2 regions of the Streptomyces sp. 7N604 genome follow, and region 1 is predicted to be linked to the other one. Evidence: predicted binding sites of a transcription regulator. Region 1 holds the regulator's gene; the other holds the start of a gene.
The links. Region 1 encodes HrcA, which represses chaperone genes, less so after heat shock. Its sites were predicted from a motif close to TTNGCACTCNGNNNNNCNGAGTGCNAA; they were not measured.
Positions count from the first base shown of each region.

Region 2: groL (chaperonin GroEL) is a predicted target of HrcA. The motif match lies at 3,903-3,929, and genes of this name have one in related genera.

Region 1 covers NZ_JBQQBX010000009.1:1-6,948, reverse strand. The annotation lists gene ACTWP8_RS11680 (AMP-dependent synthetase/ligase) at 1-1,478, shown strand, start outside; gene hemW (radical SAM family heme chaperone HemW) at 1,649-2,881, shown strand; gene ACTWP8_RS11670 (DUF3097 domain-containing protein) at 2,932-3,759, opposite strand; gene ACTWP8_RS11665 (MBL fold metallo-hydrolase) at 3,795-4,532, opposite strand; gene hrcA (heat-inducible transcriptional repressor HrcA) at 4,736-5,752, shown strand; gene dnaJ (molecular chaperone DnaJ) at 5,753-6,889, shown strand.
Region 2 covers NZ_JBQQBX010000022.1:128,256-135,203, reverse strand. The annotation lists gene ACTWP8_RS24365 (glucosyl-3-phosphoglycerate synthase) at 1-872, opposite strand, end outside; SAM riboswitch class I at 1,047-1,191, shown strand; gene thrC (threonine synthase) at 1,210-2,496, shown strand; gene ACTWP8_RS24355 (ubiquitin-like small modifier protein 1) at 2,636-2,914, shown strand; gene ACTWP8_RS24350 (cold-shock protein) at 3,421-3,624, shown strand; gene groL (chaperonin GroEL) at 4,054-5,676, shown strand; gene ACTWP8_RS24340 (hypothetical protein) at 6,099-6,860, shown strand.

The sequences.
Region 1 (6,948 bases):
AGCGGCGGGCCGAGCTCCCCGCGCTGGCGCACGTCGTGGTGATCGAGCAGGCTGACGCGCAGCCCGCTCCGGGCGACCCGGACGGCTGGGTGCTCTCGCTCGCCGACCTGGAGTGGCGCGGTACGGTCCACCTGGAGCAGAACCCGGACGTCGTACACAAGCGGATCAGCGCGATCACTCCCGAGCAGCTGGCCACGCTGATCTACACCTCCGGCACCACCGGCCGCCCCAAGGGCGTGCGGCTGCCGCACGACAATTGGTCGTACATGGCCCGGGCCATCGAGGCCAACGGCATGGTGAACCGCGAGGACGTGCAGTACCTGTGGCTGCCGCTGGCGCACGTCTTCGGCAAGGTGCTGATCTCGGCCCAGATCGGCGTCGGCCACGTCACCGCCGTGGACGGCCGCATCGACAAGATCATCGAGAACCTCCCGGTGGTCAAGCCGACCTACATGGCCGCCGTGCCCCGGATCTTCGAGAAGGTCTACAACGGCGTCGCGGCCAAGGCCCGTGCGGGCGGCGCTGCCAAGTACAAGATCTTCCAGTGGGCGGCGGGCGTCGCACGCGAGTACGCGAAGGTCTCGCAGGACAGCCTGCGCCGCACCGGCGTCAGGTCGGTGCCCCTCGGCCTCACGGTCAAACACACCATCGCCGACAAGCTCGTCTACGCCAAGCTGCGCGAGGCCTTCGGCGGCAATCTGCGCGCCGCCGTGTCCGGGTCCGCCGCGCTGGCGCCCGACATCGGCTACTTCTTCTCCGGCGCCGGCATCCACATCCTGGAGGGCTACGGCCTCACCGAGTCCAGCGCCGCCAGCTTCGTCAACCCGGGCGAGAACTACCTCACGGGCACGGTCGGCAAGCCGCTGCCCGGCACGGAGGTACGGATCGCCGACGACGGCGAGATCCTGCTGCGCGGCCCGGGCATCATGCAGGGCTACCACGGGCTGCCGGAGAAGACCTACGAGGTGCTGGAGCCCGACGGCTGGCTGCACACCGGCGACATCGGCGAGCTGTCCCCCGACGGCTTCCTCCGGATCACCGACCGGAAGAAGGACCTGATCAAGACGTCGGGCGGGAAGTACATCGCGCCGGCCGAGGTCGAGGGGCAGTTCAAGGGGGTCTGCCCGTTCGTCTCCAACATCCTGGTCCACGGGGCCGACCGGAACTTCTGCACGGCGCTCATCGCGCTCGACGAGCCCTCGATCACGGCCTGGGCCGCCGACCACGGCCTCGGCGGCAAGCCGTACGCCGACGTGGTCATGTCCAAGGAGGTCGAGGAGCTGGTCGGCGGCTACGTCAAGCGGTTGAACGAGGGGCTGCAGCGGTGGCAGACGATCAAGAAGTTCCGGATCCTGCCGCGCGATCTCGACGTCGAGCACGGTGAGCTGACGCCGAGCCTCAAGCTGAAGAGGCCCGTGGTGGAGCGCGAGTTCAGGTACCTGATCGACGAGATGTACGACGGCACACGCGAGGCGTAACCCCCTCCGGCGCGGCCCCGGCACCCCCACCCGGCCTCGCGCCGTTTCCCGCCCACCTGCCCTTTCAAGGGCAGGTGGGCGGGAAGGTTCCGGCGCGAAGCGCCGGTCGGGTGGAAGCGTGGCCGGGGCTCCCCGGTCGGCGGTTCCCCGGGGCGGGGGACAATGGGGGCATGCCATCCGCCCTGCCCGACGGCGAGCCCATGCCCAGCGACGGCGCACTGCCCCGTCACGCGCTCGCCGGCGCGGCCGCCCGTCCCCTCGGCTTCTACCTGCACGTGCCGTACTGCGCGACCCGCTGCGGCTACTGCGACTTCAACACCTACACCGCGAGCGAGCTGCGCAGCTCCGGCGGCGTTCTGGCCTCGCGCGACAACTACGCCGACACCCTGACCGAGGAGATCCGGCTCGCCCGGAAGGTGCTCGGCGACGACCCCCGCCGGGCCGAGACCGTATTCGTCGGGGGCGGGACGCCGACTCTGCTCGCCGCTGACGACCTGGGGCGGATGCTCGCCGCGATCCGGGACGAGTTCGGCCTCGCGGACGGCGCCGAGATCACGACCGAGGCCAACCCGGAGTCCGTGGATCCGCGCTATCTCGCAGAGCTCAGGGACGCCGGCTTCAACCGCGTCTCCTTCGGGATGCAGAGCGCGCGCCGGCACGTCCTGCAGGTACTCGACCGTACGCACACCCCCGGGCGCCCTGAGGCCTGCGTCGCGGAGGCCCGCGCCGCCGGGTTCGAGCATGTGAACCTGGACCTGATCTACGGGACGCCGGGGGAGAGCGACGAGGACTGGCGCGCCTCGCTGGACGCGGCGATCGGAGCGGGCCCCGACCACGTCTCCGCGTACGCGCTGATCGTCGAGGAGGGCACGCAGCTCGCCCGCCGCATCCGGCGCGGCGAGGTGCCGATGACGGACGACGACGTGCACGCCGACCGCTACCTCATGGCCGAGGAGACGCTGTCGGCCGCCGGTTTCCAGTGGTACGAGGTGTCGAACTGGGCCACGTCGGAAGCCGGGCGCTGCCGTCACAACGAGCTGTACTGGACCGGCGCCGACTGGTGGGGCGCGGGGCCGGGCGCGCACAGCCACGTCGGCGGCGTCCGCTGGTGGAACGCGAAGCACCCGGGCGCGTACGCGCAGGCGCTGAGCGAGGGCCGCTCCCCGGGGGCCGGCCGCGAGGTGCTCGGCGCCGAGGACCGCCGGGTCGAGCGGATCCTGCTCGAGCTGCGCCTCGGCGAGGGGTGCCCGCTGGACCTGCTCGCCCCGGCGGGCGCGCGGGCCGCGGCACGGGCGCTGGCGGACGGACTGCTGGAGCGGGGACCGTACGAGGCGGGCCGGGCGGTGCTGACCTTGCGCGGGCGGCTGCTGGCCGACGCGGTCGTACGTGATCTGGTCGACTAGCGCGCTCCCCTGCCCGCCCATCCTCCCGGGGCCTGGGGACGATGTGCGGGTCAGGCCGGAGCCGTGACGAAGTCGATCAACTCCTCGACCCGGCCCAGCAGGGCGGGCTCCAGGTCCTTGTAGCTGCGGACCGAACGCAGGATGCGCTGCCACGCGGCGCCCGTGTTCTCCGGCCAGCCGAGCGCCCGGCAAACCCCCGTCTTCCAGTCCTGGCCGCGCGGCACGGCGGGCCAGGCCGGGATGCCGACCGAGGACGGCTTCACGGCCTCCCAGACGTCGATGTAGGGGTGTCCGGCCACCAGCACGTCGGGGCCCGTCACCTCCGCCGCGATCCGGGACTCCTTCGAACCCGGGACCAGGTGGTCGACGAGCACGCCGAGGCGGGCGTCCGGGCCGGGCGCGAAGTCGCGGACGATCGCCGGAAGGTCGTCCACGCCCTCCAGGTACTCGACGACCACGCCTTCGATGCGCAGGTCGTCGCCCCAGACCCGCTCGACGAGCTCGGCGTCGTGCCGCCCCTCGACGTAGATCCGCCCGGCGCGCGCGACCCTTGCCCGCGCCCCGGGGACGGCGACCGAGCCCGACGCCGTACGGGTCGGCGTACGCGGGGCCGCCACCGAGGGGCGTACGAGCGTGACGACGCGCCCCTCCAGCAGGAAGCCGCGGGGCTCCATGGGGAAGGCGCGGTGCTTGCCGAAGCGGTCCTCGAGGGTGACCGTCGGGCCCTGGGCCGTCTTCTCGCAGCGGACGACGGCACCGCAGAAGCCGGTGGTGACCTCCTCGACCACCAGGTCGATCTCGGCCGGCACCTCGGGCGCGGGCTTCTGCTTCTTCCACGGCGGCGTGAGATCCGGCCCGTACTGTCTGCTGCTGCGCATCCGGCCGACACTACGGAGCCGTCGCCCCCGTGCGCCTACGACACGCCGAAGCGCGCCGCCAGCTCGTCGCGCTGGGCCCGGACGAAGCGGGCGTCGACCACCGCTCCGTGCCCGGGCACGTACAGCGCGTCCTCGCCGCCCAGGTCCAGGAGGCGGTCCAGCGCCGCGGGCCACTGCGACGGAATGGCGTCGGGCCCGGCCTGCGGCTCGCCCGACTCCTCCACCAGGTCGCCGCAGAAGACGACGCTCGGCGCGCCCCCGCGGCCCGGCACGAGCACCGCCAGGTCGTGGCCGCTGTGCCCGGGTCCGACGTTCACCAGCACCGCCTCGCGCCCGTCGCCGAGCGACACCGTCATGTCCCCGCTGATCAGGTGGTGCGGCCGGACCAGCAACTCGGCCGCCTCCGCCGCGGCCTCCCGGTCGAGCCCGTGCCGGATCGCGTCCTCGCGCAGCGTCGCGCGCGCCCGCTGCCCGCCCATCATCAGGTCCATCCGGATCGCGCCGTACACCTGCGTCCCCGCGAAGGCCGCGGCGCCCAGGACGTGATCGAAGTGCGGGTGGGTGAGCGCGAGATGCGTCACCTGGCGGCCGAGCATCTCCTCCGCCTGCCGCCGCAGCTCCGCGCCCTCGCGCAGGGTGGCTCCCGCGTCCACCATCAGCACCGCGGACGGGCCGTGGACGAGGCCCGCCGTCGCGTCCCAGCCGGGCAGCCTCCGCCGGGCGACGCCCGGCGCAAGCTGCTCCCAGCCCGCCTCTTCCCAAGTCCGGTTCATACGACGACGCTAGTCGCAGCCAGGTAGCGTTGCCCGCTGCCGGGTTCCCGCCGGCCGCCATCCCCGGCCGGCGGGAACCCGGCAGGTGGGCCGCCCTTGCCCTGGTCATACCAGTGCGCCGTACACTGGCTCGGGGGAAGCTGGCACTCAGACACAGTGAGTGCCAAGCAGAGGGCCGAGGAACCGCAGCTGGAGGTGTGCGCATGCTCAGCGAACGCAGACTCGAGGTGCTGCGCGCCATCGTCCAGGACTACGTGGGCACGGAGGAGCCGGTCGGCTCCAAGGCGCTCACGGAGCGGCACGGCCTCGGCGTCTCCCCGGCGACCGTCCGCAACGACATGGCGGTGCTGGAGGACGAGGGTTACATCGCCCAGCCGCACACGAGCGCGGGCCGTATCCCGACCGACAAGGGCTACCGGCTCTTCGTCGACAAGCTGGCGGGTGTCAAGCCGCTGTCCCAGGCCGAGCGCAGGGCCATCCAGAACTTCCTGGACGGCGCCGTCGACCTGGACGACGTGGTGGGCCGTACGGTCAGGCTGCTCGCGCAGCTGACCCGGCAGGTCGCGGTGGTGCAGTACCCGTCGCTGACGCGCTCGACCATCCGGCACGTGGAGCTGCTGTCGCTGGCCCCGGCCCGGATCATGCTCGTGCTGATCACGGACACCGGCCGCGTCGAGCAGCGCATGGTGGACCTCCCGGCGCCCTTCGGCGAGACCTCGCTCGCCGACCTGCGGGCGCGGCTCAACAGCCGGATCGTCGCCCGGCGGTTCTCCGATGTGCCCCAGCTCGTGCAGGACCTGCCCGACTCCTTCGACCCGGAGGACCAGGCCACCGTCTCCACGGTCCTGGCCGTCCTGCTCGAGACCCTGGTCGAGGAGACCGAGGAGCGCCTGGTGATCGGCGGCACCGCCAATCTCACCCGCTTCGCGCACGACTTCCCGCTGACCATCCGGCCAGTGCTGGAAGCTCTCGAGGAGCAGGTGGTGCTCCTCAAACTGCTCGGGGAGGCCAAGGACCCGGGCATGACCGTACGAATCGGGCATGAGAATGCTCACGAAGGACTGAACTCCACGTCGGTCGTCGCGGTCGGCTACGGTTCGGGCGACGAGGCAGTCGCCAAACTCGGCGTGGTCGGACCGACCCGCATGGACTACCCCGGAACGATGGGAGCGGTACGCGCAGTGGCACGTTACGTCGGACAGATCCTGGCGGAGTCGTAAGTGGCCACGGATTACTACGCCGTCCTCGGCGTGCGCCGCGACGCAGGGCAGGACGAGATCAAGAAGGCGTTCCGGCGCCTCGCTCGTGAGCTGCACCCGGACGTCAACCCGGACCCGAAGACCCAGGAGCGGTTCAAGGAGATCAACGCCGCTTACGAGGTGCTCTCGGACCCGCAGAAGAAGCAGGTCTACGACCTCGGCGGCGACCCGCTCTCCGGCGCCGCCGCCGGTGGCGGCGCGGGCGGCTTCGGCGCGGGCTTCGGCAACTTCTCCGACATCATGGACGCCTTCTTCGGCACCGCGTCGCAGCGCGGGCCGCGGTCGCGTACGCGGCGCGGCCAGGACGCGATGATCCGGCTCGACATCGAGCTGGACGAGGCGGCCTTCGGAACGACGAAGGACATCCAGGTCGACACGGCCATCGTCTGCACCACGTGCAGCGGCGAGGGCGCGGCGCCGGGGACGTCGGCGCAGACCTGCGACATGTGCCGCGGCCGCGGCGAGGTCTCGCAGGTGACGCGGTCCTTCCTCGGGCAGGTCATGACCTCGCGGCCGTGCCCGCAGTGCCAGGGGTTCGGCACGGTCGTGCCGAACCCGTGCCCGGAGTGCGCGGGCGACGGGCGCGTACGGTCGAGGCGCACGCTCACCGTCAAGATCCCGGCCGGTGTCGACAACGGCACCCGCATCCAGCTCGCGGGCGAGGGTGAGGTCGGCCCGGGCGGCGGCCCGGCGGGCGACCTGTACGTCGAGATCCACGAGCTGCCGCACGCGGTGTTCCAGCGCCGCGGCGACGACCTGCACTGCACGGTCACCATCCCGATGACGGCGGCCGCGCTCGGCACGAAGGTGCCGCTGGAGACGCTGGACGGGCTCGAGGAGGTCGACATCCGGCCGGGGACGCAGTCCGGGCAGTCGATCCCGCTGCACCAGCGCGGGATCACGCACCTGCGCGGCGGCGGGCGCGGCGACCTGGTCGTCCACGTCGAGGTCCAGACCCCGTCGAAGCTCGATCCGCAGCAGGAGGACCTGCTGCGGCAACTGGCGAAGCTGCGCGGCGAGGAACGGCCGCTGGGCCAGTTCCAGCCGGGTCAGCAGGGCCTCTTCTCCCGCCTGAAGGACGCCTTCAACGGCCGCTAGCCGTGGTGTGGGGGGTCTTTTTTAGGGGGGGGGGGGGGGTTCCCCCCTCCCCCCCAAAA
Region 2 (6,948 bases), on a different contig from region 1:
TGCGTCAGCACCGGCCGTACGAGGTGCCCGCGCGCCAGCCGTGCCTGCGCGGTGCGGTAGATCGTCGCGGCCATCCGGCCGAGCGCCTGCCCGTCCTGGTGCCGGTGCAGCCGTATGCCGACGTCCACCTGCGCCAGCGCGTCCAGCCCGGCCAGCTCCAGCGCGTCGACCAGCATGCCCAGCTCGACGCCGTAGCCGACGGGGAACGAGAGCCGCTCGAGCAGCGAGCGGCGGACCGCGTACTCGCCGCCCAGCGGCTGGACGAACCCGGCGAGCCGCGGCCAGTGGAGGTTGAGCAGCGGGCGGGCGACCAGCTCGGTGACGCGGCCGCCCTGCTCGCCCCGGGCGAGCCGTCCGCCCCGCTCGTCCTTCGCGCCCAGCGGGCGGTCGTACATCGCCTTGACCAGCTGCACATCCGGCTCGGTGAGCAGCGGCCCGACGATCCCGGACACGAAGGTCGCCGAGAAGTCGCGCAGGTCGGCATCCACGAAACAGACGATCTCGCCGCTGGTGACCAGCAGCGAGCGCCACAGCACCTCGCCCTTGCCGGGCAGTGGGGCCAGGCGCGGCAGGATCGTGTCGCGGTGCACGACCCGGGCCCCGGCCGCGGCGGCCACCTCGGCCGTACGGTCGGTGGAGCCGGAGTCGAGCACCACCAGCTCGTCGACCAGGGGCACCGCCTCGCTCATCAGCTCGCGGCGGATCGTCTCCACGATCGGCCCGACTGTGGTCTCCTCGTCGAGCGCGGGGAGTACGACGGTGACTGTCCCTGCGGGCCCTGCGCTCCGCTTGGCGGCGAGGAGCCGGCTCAGCGGACGATCGGCGGCAGACCAGGAGCGGCGCTCCAACCAGCGCTCCACCTCATCAAGCACGTACGCTCGTCTCCCTGGTGTCGGGACCCCATGAGAACCATGTGATCCATCTCGCGGTTCGGACGACTCCCTCAACCGTCCGTGCCTTCCGTTACAGTCTTGAACAACGCACGTGTCCACTTCATGTCGGGGTGGGCGCGCACAAATGCCCGGGGATGCTGCCCGGTGCCATACCGCTCATCCAGAGGGGCAGAGGGAAACGGCCCGTTGAAGCCCCGGCAACCCTCCAGCCGGTCTCGCGCAGCGCATGGCGAGGCTCCCGGCTAGGGAAGGTGCCAATTCCGTCTCGTGGCGAAGTCCGTCACGGGAAAGATGAGGAGAAAGGGCCTCGCCATCCATGGCTGTGCAAACCGTTGCGAACAGCACCGAAACCGTCTCTCTCGGACCGGCCGCCGCCCTGTCCTGCCGTGAGTGCGGCGAGCGATTCGCCCTCGGCCCGATCTTCGCGTGCGAGGTGTGTTTCGGGCCGCTCGAGGTGGCGTACGACCTGCCGAGCGGCGACCCCGAGGGCCTGCGGAAGCGGATCGAGGCAGGCCCGAACAACATCTGGCGGTACGCCCCGCTGCTTCCCGTCCCCGCCGACGTCGCGAGCAAGCCGAACCTGAACCCCGGCTTCACCAACCTCGTGAAGGCCGACAACCTCGCCCGTGAGCTGGGCGTCACCGGCGGCCTGCACGTCAAGGACGACTCCGGGAACCCCACCCACTCCTTCAAGGACCGCGTCGTCGCCATCGCCGTCGAGGCGGCCCGCGCCTTCGGTTTCACCACCCTCTCCTGCTCCTCCACGGGCAACCTCGCGGGCGCCGTCGGCGCCGCGGCCGCCCGTGCCGGCTTCCGGTCCTGCGTGTTCATCCCGCACGACCTGGAGGCGGGCAAGGTCGTGATGGCCGCCGTCTACGGCGGCGACCTGGTGGGCATCGAGGGCACGTACGACGACGTGAACCGCTTCTGCAGCGAGCTGATCGGCGATCCGCTCGGCCAGGGCTGGGGCTTCGTCAACGTCAACCTGCGCCCGTACTACGGCGAGGGCTCCAAGACCCTGGCGTACGAGATCGCCGAGCAGCTCGGCTGGCGGATCCCGGACAACCTCGTCATCCCGATCGCCTCGGGCTCGCAGCTCACGAAGATCGACAAGGGGCTGAAGGAGCTGATCCGGCTCGGTCTGGTGGAGGACAAGCCGTACAAGATCTTCGGCGCGCAGGCCGAGGGCTGCTCCCCGGTGTCGCGGGCGTTCAAGGACGGCCACGACGTCGTACGGCCCGTGAAGCCGGACACCATCGCCAAGTCGCTGGCCATCGGCAACCCGGCCGACGGCCCGTACGTGCTCGACATCTGCCGCCGTACGGGTGGCGCGGTCGAGGACGTCGATGACGAGCAGGTCGTCGACGCGATCAAGCTGCTGGCGCGCACCGAGGGCATCTTCGCGGAGACCGCGGGTGGCGTGACGGTGGGTGTGCTGCGCAAGCTGATCGAGACGGGTCAGCTCGACCCGGCGGGCGAGACGGTGGTGCTGAACACCGGCGACGGCCTCAAGACGCTCGACGCGGTGGCCCCGACCACGGGCCCGTCCGCGACCATCCGCCCGAGCCTCGACGCATTCCGTGAGGCGGGCCTCGCCGACTGACCGCCGGGTTGTGGCCACTCGTTCCGCGGGGCTGGGATACCCCCAGGCGAAGCTCTGGGGGAGGGTGGGCACAACCCGGCCACCGCCCGCACCGGAACACGAAACCCTGAATCCGCCCTCGCACCGAAGGTGACCCCGTATGAGCGTCAACGTCCGTATCCCGACCATCCTGCGCACCTACACCGGTGGCCAGGCCGAGGTGAGTGCCGAGGGCGCGACTCTCGCCGAGGTCATCGAGTCGCTGGAGAAGAACCACCCGGGCATCGCCGCGCGAGTCCTGGACGACACGGGCAAGCTCCGCCGCTTCGTGAACGTCTACGTCAACGACGACGACGTGCGTTTCGAGGACGGGCTGCAGACGGCGACGCCGGACGGCGCCGGGGTCTCGATCATCCCGGCTGTCGCGGGCGGCTGCTGAGCGCCTCCGGCCCTCCGGGCCCTCCCGGGGCCTTCCAGCGGCTCCAGTGGCTCCAGCGCCTCCGGCCGCTCCGGAAAATAGTTGAGGACAAAACTCAACAACGTTTCGTAATCGGGATCGCCCCCTCCGTGAGAGAAGCGGAGGGGGCGGTTCTACGTGGTTGAGCGCGGTACAGTTGGTCAATCCCCCGCCGGCGTCCTTGCCGAACGCATATGAGAACCGACAAGTTGTGTCCCAAGTGTGTGCGCGATTTGTCGGTTTGATGCGTTATGCCCGGCCCGAGTTGCCCTGAATTCTTGCTAATTCCACGGGAATTACCGATCGGGTGCGCCCGGAATTCTCGTCGGATTGACCTGTTGCAGACGGCATCCGTGCAGATACATTCAGCCGCGGTCGAGGCGTTCCGGCGCACACCCCGCGTGTTTGGGGGGTGAGGTCTGGGTGAAGTCTGACCCGGGTCCGCGGAGTGCGGTCCTGCGCAAGGGCCAGTAATAGGGGAGTTAGGGATGGCTCAGGGCACCGTCAAGTGGTTCAACGCGGAGAAGGGGTACGGCTTCATCGCGGTCGACGGTGGTGCGGACGTCTTCGTGCACTACAGCGCGATTCAGATGGACGGCTACCGCACCCTCGAGGAAGGTCAGCGGGTCGAGTTCGAGATCTCGCAGGGCCAGAAGGGGCCGCAGGCGGACATGGTCCGCGTAGCAGGCTGACCGAGGACGCGCCGACTGACCACAGGCGTTAGAAGAGGGCCCGCACCCCGTCGAGGGTGCGGGCCCTTCGTCATGGCACACGCTTGCGCCCACCCGTCGCCCGACCGCCACCCCTCATCGGCGCCCTTCGGGCGGCTTGCGCCCACCCGTCGCCCGACCGCCACCCCTCATCGTCGCCCTTCGGGCGGCTTGCGCCCACCCGTCGCACGACCGCCACCCCTCATCGAGGCCCTTCGGGCCGCCTTGCACTCTCCGGGTGAGAGTGCTAATCATTGGCGTTAGCACTCTGACGTTGAGAGTGACAGAAGGACCGGGTCGGTGAGGCCCGCAGGCTGGGCGGGGCAAGGAACCGTCAGGCGTGCAGGCCGTCCGTCGCGGGCGCGGGCGCGGTCCGGAGCAATCCACCCCAGTCCGGGAGGACCACTTCACATGGCCAAGATCATCGCGTTCGACGAGGAGGCACGGCGCGGTCTCGAGCGCGGGATGAACCAGCTCGCCGACGCCGTCCGCGTCACGCTCGGCCCCAAGGGCCGGAACGTCGTCCTCGAGAAGAAGTGGGGCGCCCCCACGATCACCAACGATGGCGTGTCCATCGCCAAGGAGATCGAGCTCGAGGACCCGTACGAGAAGATCGGCGCCGAGCTGGTCAAGGAGGTCGCGAAGAAGACGGACGACGTCGCCGGTGACGGCACGACGACCGCGACCGTCCTGGCCCAGGCGCTCGTCAAGGAAGGCCTCCGCAACGTTGCCGCGGGCGCCAACCCGATGGCCCTCAAGCGCGGCATCGAGCGGGCCGTCGAGGCCGTCTCGGCCGCCCTGCTCGAGCAGGCCAAGGACGTGGAGACCAAGGAGCAGATCGCCTCCACCGCCTCCATCTCCGCCGCCGACACCCAGATCGGCGAGCTCATCGCCGAGGCGATGGACAAGGTCGGCAAGGAAGGCGTCATCACCGTCGAGGAGTCGCAGACCTTCGGGCTCGAGCTGGAGCTCACCGAGGGCATGCGCTTCGACAAGGGCTACATCTCCGCGTACTTCGCGACCGACATGGAGCGTATGGAGGCCGTCCTCGACGACCCGTACATCCTGATCGTCAACTCCAAGGTCTCCGCGGTGAAGGACCTGCTCCCGCTGCTGGAGAAGGTCATGCAGTCCGGCAAGCCGCTGCTGATCATCGCCGAGGACGTCGAGGGAGAGGCCCTGTCCACGCTCGTCGTCAACAAGATCCGCGGCACCTTCAAGTCCGTCGCCGTCAAGGCCCCGGGCTTCGGTGACCGCCGCAAGGCCATGCTCGGCGACATCGCCATCCTCACCGGTGGCACTGTCATCTCCGAGGAGGTCGGCCTCAAGCTGGAGAACGCCGGTATCGACCTGCTGGGCCGCGCTCGCAAGGTCGTCATCACCAAGGACGAGACGACCATCGTCGACGGCGCCGGTGACAGCGACCAGGTCCAGGGCCGGGTCAACCAGATCCGCGCCGAGATCGAGGCCTCGGACTCGGACTACGACCGCGAGAAGCTCCAGGAGCGCCTCGCGAAGCTGGCCGGCGGCGTGGCCGTCATCAAGGCCGGTGCCGCGACCGAGGTCGAGCTCAAGGAGCGCAAGCACCGCATCGAGGACGCGGTGCGCAACGCCAAGGCCGCCGTCGAGGAGGGCATCGTCGCCGGTGGTGGCGTGGCCCTGCTGCAGGCTTCCTCGGTCTTCGAGAAGCTCGAGCTCGACGGTGACGAGGCCACCGGTGCCCAGGCCGTGCGCCTGGCCCTGGAGGCCCCGCTGAAGCAGATCGCGGTCAACGCCGGTCTCGAGGGCGGCGTCGTCGTGGAGAAGGTTCGCAACCTGACCCCGGGTCACGGCCTCAACGCCGCGACCGGCGAGTACGTCGACCTGATCGCCGAGGGCATCATCGACCCGGCCAAGGTCACGCGCTCCGCGCTGCAGAACGCCGCCTCCATCGCGGCGCTCTTCCTCACCACCGAGGCCGTCATCGCCGACAAGCCGGAGAAGGCCGCCCCGGCGGCCCCGGGCGGCATGCCGGGCGGTGACATGGACTTCTGATCGACCTCCCCCAAGCTCTCGGCTTCGCTCGAGCAGGGGGACCCCCAGGTTGATCAACGTCCTGAACGCTGGGGCGGCACCTGTGAAGGTGCCGCCCCAGCGGCTTTTCTGCGCCAGACTGGCGCGATTTGATCCTTGGTATCGGTGTACCGAGCGTTTCGACGACTGCTCGCTGCGAGATCGATGCAGCAAGCCGTCCGGTCGCCGCTGATCGCGGCGTTCCCTCTCCGGCAGCGCACAAGCTACGGAACATTAAGCGTTACCGATGGGTCCGTCGAACTCCGTTGTCTCTTCCGGCCGTTCTGGTGCGATGCGTTGTGGGCTCCGGGCGAATTCCCTAGCGTCACTCTTCATCCAGATGTTCCTTCCAGAAACATCTGCACCATCTCTCACCCCCCCGTTCGACCGGAAGAGATCGTTCCATGAGATTCCGCAAGTCCCGGCTGCTCGCCGTCGTGACGGCCACCCTCTCCTTCGGCGCCCTGGGCGCCGGTACCGCCTTCGCCGAGACCCCGACCTTCTGCGAGGGCAAGTACGTCTGCCTGGGGGACGGCACCGCCTTCGGTGCCCCCGAGGAGGCGTATCCGGAGGCCTCCGGCGAAGGCCAGATCAGCGCACGTCAGATAGTCGAGGACTGCGCGGCGGAGCAGGAGATGGACGTCCCCGGGGTGTCGTGCGGCTTCTATCCGTACGGATCGCCGGAGACCACAGGGCTCGGCCCCTGGGAGCCGCTGAGCTCCGACTTCGCCAACTGCCGGGGCGGAAACGAACAGAACAACATCACCTGGAGCGACCACAACGAGTACATCACGACGAACAGCGTGACCGTCGGAGCCAGCCTCGAAGTCGGGCTGAGCAAGCTGGTCAAGGCCTCGATCCAGACCCAGTACCAGCACACCTGGGGGCAGTCGACAGGCACGACCCAGAGCTTCAGCGCGTTCGTCCCCGAGGGCCACAAGGCGCACCTTCAGCACCGGTACCAGCGGCAGCAGGTCACCGGAGTGTTCTGGATCGACTACGAGCACACGGGTACGGGCCCCTTCGAGGGACACGGCCACCACTACTGGGCCATCACCGACTTCACCGCCACCTCGCCCGTGAAGAACTCCTCCAACGGCGCGGTGGAGGACCAGGTGTCCCTGTCCAAGCCGCAGAAGCTGCAACCGGGGGAGTGCGACGCCTGACGCCCTAGGCGTGAGGCGTGAGGCGTGAGGTCTGACGCGCGACGCCGGGCGCCGGCGCCGGATGACGGAAGCCGGATGCCGGACGTGC